DNA from 3 places in the Gordonibacter faecis genome. Region 1 is predicted to be linked to each of the others. Evidence: predicted binding sites of a transcription regulator. Region 1 holds the regulator's gene; each other region holds the start of a gene.
What was found. Region 1 encodes LexA, which represses DNA repair genes until DNA is damaged. Its sites were predicted from a motif close to CNAACANNTGTTNG; they were not measured.

Region 2: a site for LexA is predicted at 1,125-1,138, ahead of uvrB (excinuclease ABC subunit UvrB). Genes of this name have one in related genera too.
Region 3: a site for LexA is predicted at 1,826-1,839, ahead of QNJ86_RS02350 (replication-associated recombination protein A). Genes of this name have one in related genera too.

What each region holds. Positions count from the first base shown of each region.
Region 1 covers NZ_JASJEU010000003.1:111,859-115,136, forward strand. The annotation lists gene hflX (GTPase HflX) at 1-1,111, shown strand, start outside; gene lexA (transcriptional repressor LexA) at 1,186-1,824, opposite strand; gene QNJ86_RS00770 (hypothetical protein) at 1,938-2,243, shown strand; gene nrdR (transcriptional regulator NrdR) at 2,474-2,923, shown strand; gene dut (dUTP diphosphatase) at 2,920-3,278, shown strand, end outside.
Region 2 covers NZ_JASJEU010000004.1:42,599-45,876, reverse strand. The annotation lists gene mnmA (tRNA 2-thiouridine(34) synthase MnmA) at 1-446, shown strand, start outside; gene coaE (dephospho-CoA kinase) at 443-1,042, shown strand; gene uvrB (excinuclease ABC subunit UvrB) at 1,235-3,278, shown strand, end outside.
Region 3 covers NZ_JASJEU010000004.1:78,008-81,285, forward strand. The annotation lists gene QNJ86_RS02345 (DUF948 domain-containing protein) at 1-237, opposite strand, end outside; gene QNJ86_RS02350 (replication-associated recombination protein A) at 345-1,808, opposite strand; RNA gene ssrS (6S RNA) at 1,965-2,137, shown strand; gene QNJ86_RS02355 (sensor histidine kinase) at 2,259-3,278, opposite strand, start outside.

The DNA of each region.
Region 1 (3,278 bases):
GAAGACCTTTGTTGGTACCGGCAAAGCCGAAGAAGTGGCCGAATTAGCTCGCGCACATGCCGCCGACCTGGTGGTATTCGACGATGAACTCACGCCGTCCCAGCAGGCTAACTTGGAAAAAGTAGTGGGACGCGACGTTAAGGTCATCGACCGTACGGCGCTCATTTTGGATATTTTTGCCTTGCATGCCACCAGTAAAGAGGGTCGCTTGCAGGTGCGGCTCGCCCAAAATGAGTATCTGCTGCCGCGCTTGCGTGGCATGTGGGCTCACCTGGCCTCGAACCGCATGGGTGGCGGCGTGGGCTCCCGCTTCGGTGAAGGCGAAAGCCAGCTTGAGGTGGACCGTCGTATGGTGCGCAAACGCATTACCTCCATCAAACGCGAGCTGGCGCATCTTGCCGACGTACGTAAAATTCAGCGCGAGAGTCGCTACGCCAGCGGCATGTTTAAGGTGGCCTTGGCGGGCTACACGAACGCAGGCAAATCAAGCCTGCTTAACCGGTTGACCGGTGCTGGCGTGCTCAGCTATGACCAGCTGTTTGCCACGCTCGACTCCACCACGCGCAAGTTTGAACTGCCGGAAGGTCGCGAGATCACCGTTACCGACACGGTTGGCTTCATTCAGAAATTGCCGACGACGCTGGTGGAGGCATTCAAATCCACACTTGACGAGATCACGGGTGCAGACCTGGTGCTGCACGTGGTGGATGCTTCCTCAGACGAGCGCGAAGCACAAATTGAAGCGGTTGAGGATGTGCTCGGCCAGATTGGCGCGCATGATGTCGACAGGGTTGAGGTATTCAACAAGTGTGACCTGCTGGATGAAGAGGAACAAGCGGCGCTCAGGTCGCGACACCCGCAGGCGGTGCTTGTATCTGCGGAGACAGGGCAGGGGATTGACGAACTGGTCGCCCGCATTGCCCGTGTCGCTTCGGTGCGCGATGCGCACTTGGATATTGTTCTGCCTTACAGCAGGGGAGACCTGGTATCGCTTGCGCATGAACGCTGCCATATTGTGAGCGAGGAACATCGCGAGGACGGAACCCATCTCGTTATGCTGGCGGCGCCATCCTATGCCGGCCTGTTTCGCCCGTTTTCGATAGAAGCGTAAATCCCCTGAATACGTACCTACTACCGCCCCTTAGAGTAACTCTAAGGGGCGGTAGTGCTCTTCAAAGTCAGGAGTTACAGCCTCCGAAACACGGCGACCACTTTACCTGCAATGGAACAATCGGTCGTAATGATGGGATCCATCGTTGAATTCTCAGGCTGCAAACGAATATGGTCGCTTTCCTTGTAGAAGCGCTTCACGGTGGCACCGTCGTCGATGATGGCTACAACGATGTCGCCATTGTTCGCCACAGGCTGCTCTTTCACCACCACGTAGTCACCGTCGTTAATGCCGGCCTCAATCATGGACTCGCCGCGCACCGACAGAAGGAAGGACGGGGCATCGCCAACGATGTCGGTGGGCAGCGTAAGGGTGTCGGTGATGTTTTCTTCAGCGAGGATGGGTGAACCTGCAGCCACATTACCAACGAGCGGCACGTTCACCACCTTGCCAAAGGTTGGCTGGATCACGTTCGATGCGCCCTCCGCAGCATCAAGAGGGTAAGTGAGTGCAATGGAGCGCGACTTGAGCGGGTCACGCTTGATGAGCCCCTTGTCTTCAAGCGCCTTCAGGTGCACATGAACCGTGGAGGGGGAGGAAAGACCCAAACTTTGGCAGACCTCACGTACCGTGGGGCCGTAGCCCTTTTCTCGAATGCATTCCTCGATGCAGTCGAGCACTGCCTGCTGCCGCTTCGTCACTTTACCGGCCATGCTCTGTCCTTTCCTCGGCGAACAAATGTTTTAAATTTGTATTGACATGAACTTTTGTTCGTCCTATTATATATGCGAACAAAGGTTCTACGCAAGAGCTAGGAGGCAGAAAGATGAAGAATTTTGAAACGCGGTGTCCGATTGATGGCACGTCAGCCCTGCTCCCGCAGCTCGACGCGGTGTCTCAAGCTGCTACTATCATAGAGTTCCCGGGACAGGTGAGGCAGTACACTTCCGCATCGAATCTTTCTTCGCAAAGTGCGGTTCGCGAATATGTTCGCGAAAAAGGGGTTGTTCTTACGTTGCGTGACGGAAGCCTCGCCGGCTGTTCGTATCATCGTATGAAGTCGTGGCAAGCTGCTCTTGCTGGCTGCGCGTTCACGCTTTTTTCTTTGGTAAGTATACTCGCTGGCCTCTAGTGGCCTCTTTCCTTTACCCACAGATTGCTGCGTTTCTGTGGCTGCAGGGTGCTCCTGTCCACCCCAGGAGCACCCGCTTTCTCTTTTGAATAACTTGTAAGCGCTCATCGCAAAGAACGAAGTCATTTTGTCACGGGTGGGGGCGGTTTTTTTGAAGGGATCGGCGATGTCGATTGAAGCACAATATCTGGTATGTTAGGCTGTGCGGAAATCGAGTAAAAGGAGCCGTTATGCGCTGCCCTTCCTGCGGAAACATTGAATCAAAGGTAGTGGATTCTCGCCCTTCTGAAGATGGTACCGCCATCCGCCGCCGTCGTGAGTGCCTCGACTGCGGACGCCGTTTCACTACCTATGAGCGGCTGGGCGACAACCCTCTTATTGTCATCAAAACTGACGGTTCTTCGGAAGCCTACGATCGTCAGAAACTTATGCGCGGCTTGCTTACCGCCTGCGCGAAGCGCCCCATATCTCCTGAGCAGATAGCATCACTTATCGACAGTATTGAGACAGAACTACGCAATGCCTCGCGCAATGAAATTCGGTCGAAGGAGCTTGGCGACATGGCACTTGCGCGTCTCGCGAAGCTTGACGATGTGGCTTACGTGCGCTTTGCAAGCGTCTACAAAGATTTCCAAAACGTCGAGGAATTTGCTTCCGCTCTTGAAGGATTGCGCTTATGACGAATCTTGCCATTCCGCTCACACAACTTGATCCTGAACTGCCTGTTCCTGTGTGTGCGTACCCAGGGGATGCGGGAGTGGATCTGCGTGCAACTTGTGACGTTGAACTTGCTCCCTTCGAGCGTGCGCTGGTGCCCTCTGGTATAGCGGTGGCGCTGCCTGCTGGGTATGCTGGCTTCGTGGTGCCACGCAGTGGGCTCGCCATTAAGCACGGGGTGTCAGTGGTTAACGCTCCTGGTCTCATTGATAGCAACTATCGCGGTGAGATAAAGGTGGTGCTCATTAATCTTGATTCGCACACTCCGTTTTCGGTGCGTCGCGGCGATCGTATTGCTCAGCTGGTCATCATGCGCGT
Region 2 (3,278 bases), on a different contig from region 1:
AGCGCGGCGTGCGCGACGAGCCGGGCCCCATCGTTGATGGCGCGGGCCGCGAAGTGGGCCGCCACGAGGGTCTTTCCAACTACACGGTGGGGCAGCGCAAAGGCATTGGCGTGGCCGCGCCCGAGCCGTATTACGTAGTGGAAAAGCGCGTGGCCACCAACGAGCTGGTGGTGGGGTTCGCCGACGAAGCGCGCATTCGCTCCGTGCACCTGGCGCACGCGAACTGGCAGGCCTTTGAGCGTTTGGACGCGCCGCGCGCCGCCAGCGTGAAACTGCGCTACCGGAGCCGTGCCGTTGCGTGTATCATAGAACCCGAACCCGCGGGCGGGGTGCGCCTTGCGCTGCGCGAACCCCAGCCAACGACGGCGCCGGGCCAGTACGCCGTGCTCTACGAAGGGGCCACCGTGCTCGGAGGCGGCATGATTCAGGAGGTAGCATCGGTATGAAAAAGCTGTTCATCATAGGTGGCATGGGTGCTGGCAAGTCGACGGCCCGCAAAGCCCTCGTGGATGCCGGGCTGCCGTTCATCGACCTGGACAAGGTGGGCCACGACGTGCTCACCTGGGACACCGTGAAGGAAGAGCTTGTCGAAACGTTCGGCGCCGACATCATGAATGCGGAAGGCGAAGTGGACCGCAAGGCGCTCGCGCACAAGGCGTTCGTGAGCCCCGCCGAAACGCGCAAGCTGAATCGCATCACGGTGCCGCGCATCGAGGACGCCTACCGAGACCAGGTGGCCGAACTGTCTGCCGCCGGCAACAAGGCCGTGGTGGTGGAGTATTCCGTGTTCAAAAACCGTACATCGTCGCTCGCGTATGACGCCGACGTGGTTATTGCCGTGCTGGCTCCGCTCGACCTGCGTATTGAGCGCGCCGTGGCCTCCGGCTTCGACGAGCAGGACGTGCGCCGCCGCATCGCCCGCCAAATCACCGATGCCGACCGCATCGAAGCCGCCGACGTCGTCTTCAACAACGACGGCACCCCCGAAGAACTCCGCAACCAGGTCATAGCCTGGTGGGGAACGTACAGCAAGGATCTGTAGGGATTCGGACAATTCTGGTACAGGGAGGGCGCCGCTGGTTGGCGCCCTTGTTTTTTGTCGACGGCGAATAACAGTTTCTTCACGAACATCTGTTCATATTGCAGCGGCTGTGCTACACTGGGTGCCTTATGAGCTTCTGATCGCCGCGCGGGTTGTGGGCGCGGCGTGGCGCTTTGTCTCGGAAGGAGCATCATGGCGCATCTTTCTAACATTGAGGGTATTGAGATGGAAGGTAAGCTGCCCGAGGTACGGCTGGCCACCACGCCCTTTGAATCGGTGTCCCCCTACGAGCCGGCGGGCGACCAGCCGCAGGCCATCGAGAAGTTGGCGCGCGGCATTGAGGAAGGCCTGCGCTACCAGACGCTGCTTGGCGTTACCGGCTCGGGCAAAACCTTCACCATGGCAAAAACTATTGAGGCGGTGCAAAAGCCTACGCTGGTCATGGCGCCGAACAAGACGCTGGCCGCCCAGTTGGCAAGCGAACTCAAGGAATTCTTCCCGAACAACGCCGTGGTGTACTTCGTGTCGTACTACGACTACTACCAGCCCGAAGCCTACGTGCCCTCATCCGACACATTCATCGAAAAGGATGCCTCCATCAACGAAGAGGTGGAGAAGCTGCGCCACGCGGCCACCTCTGCGCTGCTGTCGCGGCGCGACTGCATTGTGGTGGCGTCGGTCAGCTGCATCTACGGCATCGGCAGCCCGATGGACTACGCCGGCATGGCTGTGTTCGTGGACAAGCAGAAGGAAATGGATCGCGACGACGTCATCCACGAACTGATTGACATTCAATACGACCGCAACGACTACGATCTGGTACGCGGCACCTTCCGCGTGCGCGGCGACTCGCTTGATGTGTTCCCGCCCTACGCCGACAACCCCGTGCGCATCGACTTTTGGGGCGACGAAATTGAGGCCATCACCGAAATTGACAACGTCACCGGCGAGGTGCTGAACGAGTTCGAGGCGCTGCCCATCTGGCCGGCGTCGCACTACGTGGCCACGCGCCCGAAGATGGATCGCGCGTTGGGTACCGTCCGCGATGAACTGCGCGAACGTCTGCAACAGTTCAAGGAGGAAGGCAAGCTCCTGGAAGCGCAGCGCCTGGAAATGCGCACGAACTACGACCTGGAAATGATGGAGACGATGGGCTTCTGCTCCGGCATTGAGAACTACTCGCGCCACATCGACGGGCGCCAGCCGGGCGAGCCGCCCTACACGCTCATCGACTACTTCCCGAAAGACTTCTTGTGCATCATCGACGAGAGCCACGTCACGGTGCCACAAATTCGCGGCATGCACGAGGGCGACCGCTCGCGCAAAATCACGCTGGCCGAGCACGGGTTCCGCCTGCCTAGCTGCCTAGACAACCGCCCGCTGCGCTTCGATGAATTCGAAGAGCGTATCCCGCAGTTCGTGTACGTGTCGGCCACGCCGGGCGACTACGAGCAGAAGGTGAGCCAGCAACAGGTGGAGCAGATCATTCGCCCCACCGGCCTGCTTGACCCCGAGATTATCGTGCGCAGTTCGGCCTCGCAGATTGACGACATCATTGACGAGGCGAAGGAACGCGCCGCCCGCGACGAGCGCGTGCTCATAACCACGCTTACGAAGAAGATGGCCGAAGACCTGACTGACCACTTACTCGACCAGGGTGTGAAGGCGCGCTATATGCACTCAGACATTGCCACGCTTGAGCGCGTTGAGATTCTGCGCGAGTTGCGCCAGGGCAAGTTTGACGTGCTGGTGGGCATCAACCTGTTGCGCGAGGGCTTGGACTTGCCCGAGGTGTCGCTGGTGGCCATCTTGGATGCGGATAAAGAGGGCTTCCTGCGCAACCACCGCTCGCTCATCCAGACCATCGGCCGCGCAGCCCGCAACGTGTCGGGCCAGGTCATCATGTATGCGGACAAAATTACCGACTCCATGCGCCTGGCCATCGACGAAACCACGCGCCGCCGTGCCATACAAATGAAGTTCAACCAAGATCACGGCATCGAGCCGCAAACTATCCGCAAGGCCATCAATGACATTATGGAATACGTAACCGACGAGGTGGGCAATACCACGGCTGAGCAGGTGAACAAAGAGCTGGCCGCCCTCTCGCGTGAAGAGGTGCTGCGCATCATTCAGTCAATGGAAGACGAGATGGCCTCCGCCTCGCAAAACATGGACTTCGAAGAAGCGGCGCGCCTGCGCGACCAGGTGGTTAAGCTGCGCGCAAGCGTGGAGG
Region 3 (3,278 bases), on a different contig from region 1:
CACCGTGAGCGACACGCGCTCAACGAGCGGGTCAACTTTAGCCGCAACGGGCTCAAGCGAGGCGGTAATGCGCTCAACGTGGGCCAACGTGGGCTCCACTTGCTTTTGCACCTCTTCCACCGTCTTGCGCGTTCGGCGCACGGTCATGACCAGTTCAACGACGAGCCAAATGAGGGCCGCGCCGACAAGCACGTACACGATGGGCAACGCAATACCTATGATTTCGCTGATATCCATAAGGACGCCTCCTGAGCTACCGAAGCCTTCACTATATCATGTCTACCTCGGATTCTATACAGCCCCGATCACGTTTTCATCCCGCTTCCATAGGCGACACCAATTGGTTACTTGCCCTCGGCCGACGAGGTTTCCGCGGACGACTTATCGGCGTCCGCGGAAGAACCCGCATCGGACGGGGCGGGGGTCGGTTTGGCCGCATCGTCCGCACGCGAGGGCGCTGGGCGGCTTTTAGCCGGACGCTGAGGCGGAGTGCTTGCAGCGTCGAAGCGATCGCGCGCGGCGGCATCGGCCCGGTAGGCTTCCCAGCCGCGGTCGCTCGGGCGGTAGAATACGCCGCGTTCCAGGCCTTCGGGCAAGTAGCGCTGTTCCACCCAGCCGCCCGGATAGTTGTGCGGATACTTATAGGTGCCGTAATCCTCCGAACCTGGACGGTGCCTATCGCGCAGATAGTCAGGTACGGAGCGCGCGGGGCCGTGACGAACCTCGGCGAGTGCAGCGTCAATGCCCGCTTCCGCCGCATTGCTCTTGGGAGCCAACGCTAAATAGATGGCAGCCTGCGCCAGGTTGATGCGGCACTCGGGATAACCGATGACCTCGGCCGACTTAAAGGCCGCCTCGGCCACGAGCAGCGCCTGCGGGTCGGCGTTGCCAATATCTTCCGACGCAGCAATAAACATGCGCCGCGCAATAAACTTCGGGTCTTCTCCCCCGTCAATCATGCGAGCGAGGTAGTACAGCGCGGCGTCCGGATCACTGCCGCGCATCGACTTGATGAACGCGGATATGATGTCGTAGTGCATATCCTTGTTCTTGTCGTAGGGCAGCGTACGGTGCGGCGTGGCGGCACGCACGTTGTCCTCGGTGATGCGCGCGGGCTTCTTACGCGTGCCGGGTTCCACCATGCCGGCGGCCAGCTCCAACGTGGTGAGCGCGCCGCGACCATCGCCCCCGGCCAAAAGCACAATGGCATCACGCGCTTTGTCGTCCAACTGGTAGCGCCCATCGAGGCCGCGTTCGTCGGCGAGCGCGCGGTTGACCAATTCGGCCACGTCCGCATCCGACAGCGCGTGCAGCTCCACAATGCGCGAACGACTGATAAGCGCGGAGTTCACTTCGAAAAATGGATTCTCCGTGGTAGCCCCCACCAGCACAAGCACGCGATCTTCCACGGCGTGCAACAGCGCGTCTTGCTGGCTGCGGTTGAAGCGATGAATCTCGTCGACGAACAGAATGGTGCGCAGCCCGCTCATGGTGAGGCGCTTTTCGGCCGCGTCAATCTCGCGTCGCAGGTCAGACACCGTGCCGCCGATGGCCGACACCTCCACGAACACGGCCTTTGTGGTTTCCGCCACCACGTGCGCCAGCGACGTCTTGCCCGTGCCAGCCGGCCCGAACAAAATGACCGAACTTAGCCGATCCTGCTCAATGGCACTGCGCAGCCAACTACCCGGCCCCACCGCCTCGTCCTGCCCCACCAATTCATCGAGCGATCGCGGCCGCATTCGCACCGCCAACGGCGCAACTTCCGACTTCCGCTCATTCTCTATTTCAGTAAATAAGGTATCCATGAATCCATGGTAACATACGAACGCTTGTTCTGGCTAGACCCCTTATAAAGGTTGTTGCATTCCGGTTGAGCCGGCGACAGGGTGGCGAATATGGAAACTGTCAAACAATACAGATGTCAAGACTTTATTTTGGGCGGGCAAAACATATACTCAAATCAGGTCCTGCCCTCGAAGCCATACTTTGCGATGGACCGATGCTAATACATGAGGGAGCTCAAGATAGCGCGTGAAATGGAGATTCGTGTCTGTTGATACGAAAGCCAGGAAGCGGGCTGCGAGCACCCACCTTTTAAGGTGGGTTCATCCTTCTGGCCGGGGGTGGGGCTTTTCACGCAACACAAAGAGGCGCCGCGCTTCCCCAGGAAACGCGGCGCCTTGGTGTTTCTGGGATACCCCCGCACATACGGCATTTGCAGACTAGCGCGGCTCTCCCCGCACGCGTTTCGGCCGCTACGCGGCGGGTAGGCGCAGGACGAAGACGGTGCCTCCGGTAGGGGATTCTTCTACTTCTATGGTGCCGCCGTGGTAGATGACGGCGTGTTTGACGATGGCAAGACCCAATCCGGTGCCGCCGGTTTCTTTTGAGCGGCTTTTGTCTACGCGGAAGAAGCGCTCGAACACCTTGTCGCGCAGGTCGGCGGGGATACCGGAGCCGGTGTCGCTCACGCGCACCACCACCTCGCCCGCCTCGGGGCGGCGCGCACCCACCCACGCCGCGGCGCCTTCGCCAGCGGCTACCACACCAACGGGCTCCATACCCAGGCTCACCACCACCTCGCCACCCGGGTGGTTGTAGCGGATGCCGTTCTCTATGAGGTTGTACAGCATTTCCTCGGCCAGCGTCTCGCTGCCACGAATGAGCGCGCACGCGCCTTCCACCTGCACCGATACGCCCTGGCCGGCGGCAAAACTCTCCAAGCGCCCAGCAACGCGGTGGGCCGTGGCCACCAAGTCAACCGGCGTGGCCTCGTCGCCGAACGCGGCCTCATCCAGGCGTGACAGCGTCAGCACGTCGGTGATCAGCGAGCGCATGGCCTGGGCTTCGTCGTAGATGAGCGCGGCGAACTTCTGGCGGTCGGCCGGCTGCACCATGTCATTCTTCATAAGTTCGGCGTAGCCCGAAATTACCTGCAGCGGCGTTTTCATCTCGTGGCTCACGTTGCTGGAGAAGTCGCGGCGCAGGTTCTCGGCCTGCGCGAGTTCGGCGTTTTGCTGTTTGAGCTGGCGCTGCTGCTCGTCAATGCGCGTGAGCAGCGGGTCCATTTCCTCGTAGATTTCGTTGTCGAGCGGGTTCGCAAAATCCAGCGCATCAATGGGTTTCATGATGCGGCTTGTTAACACCCGCGATAGCACGAACACCAGCACTACAGCCACCACCAGCGCCACCAACACCGGCACCAGCATATTGCCAAGGAATGACAACAGCGAGTGGCGCGTCTCGGACAGGCGCACAATGCTGCCGTCGTCCAG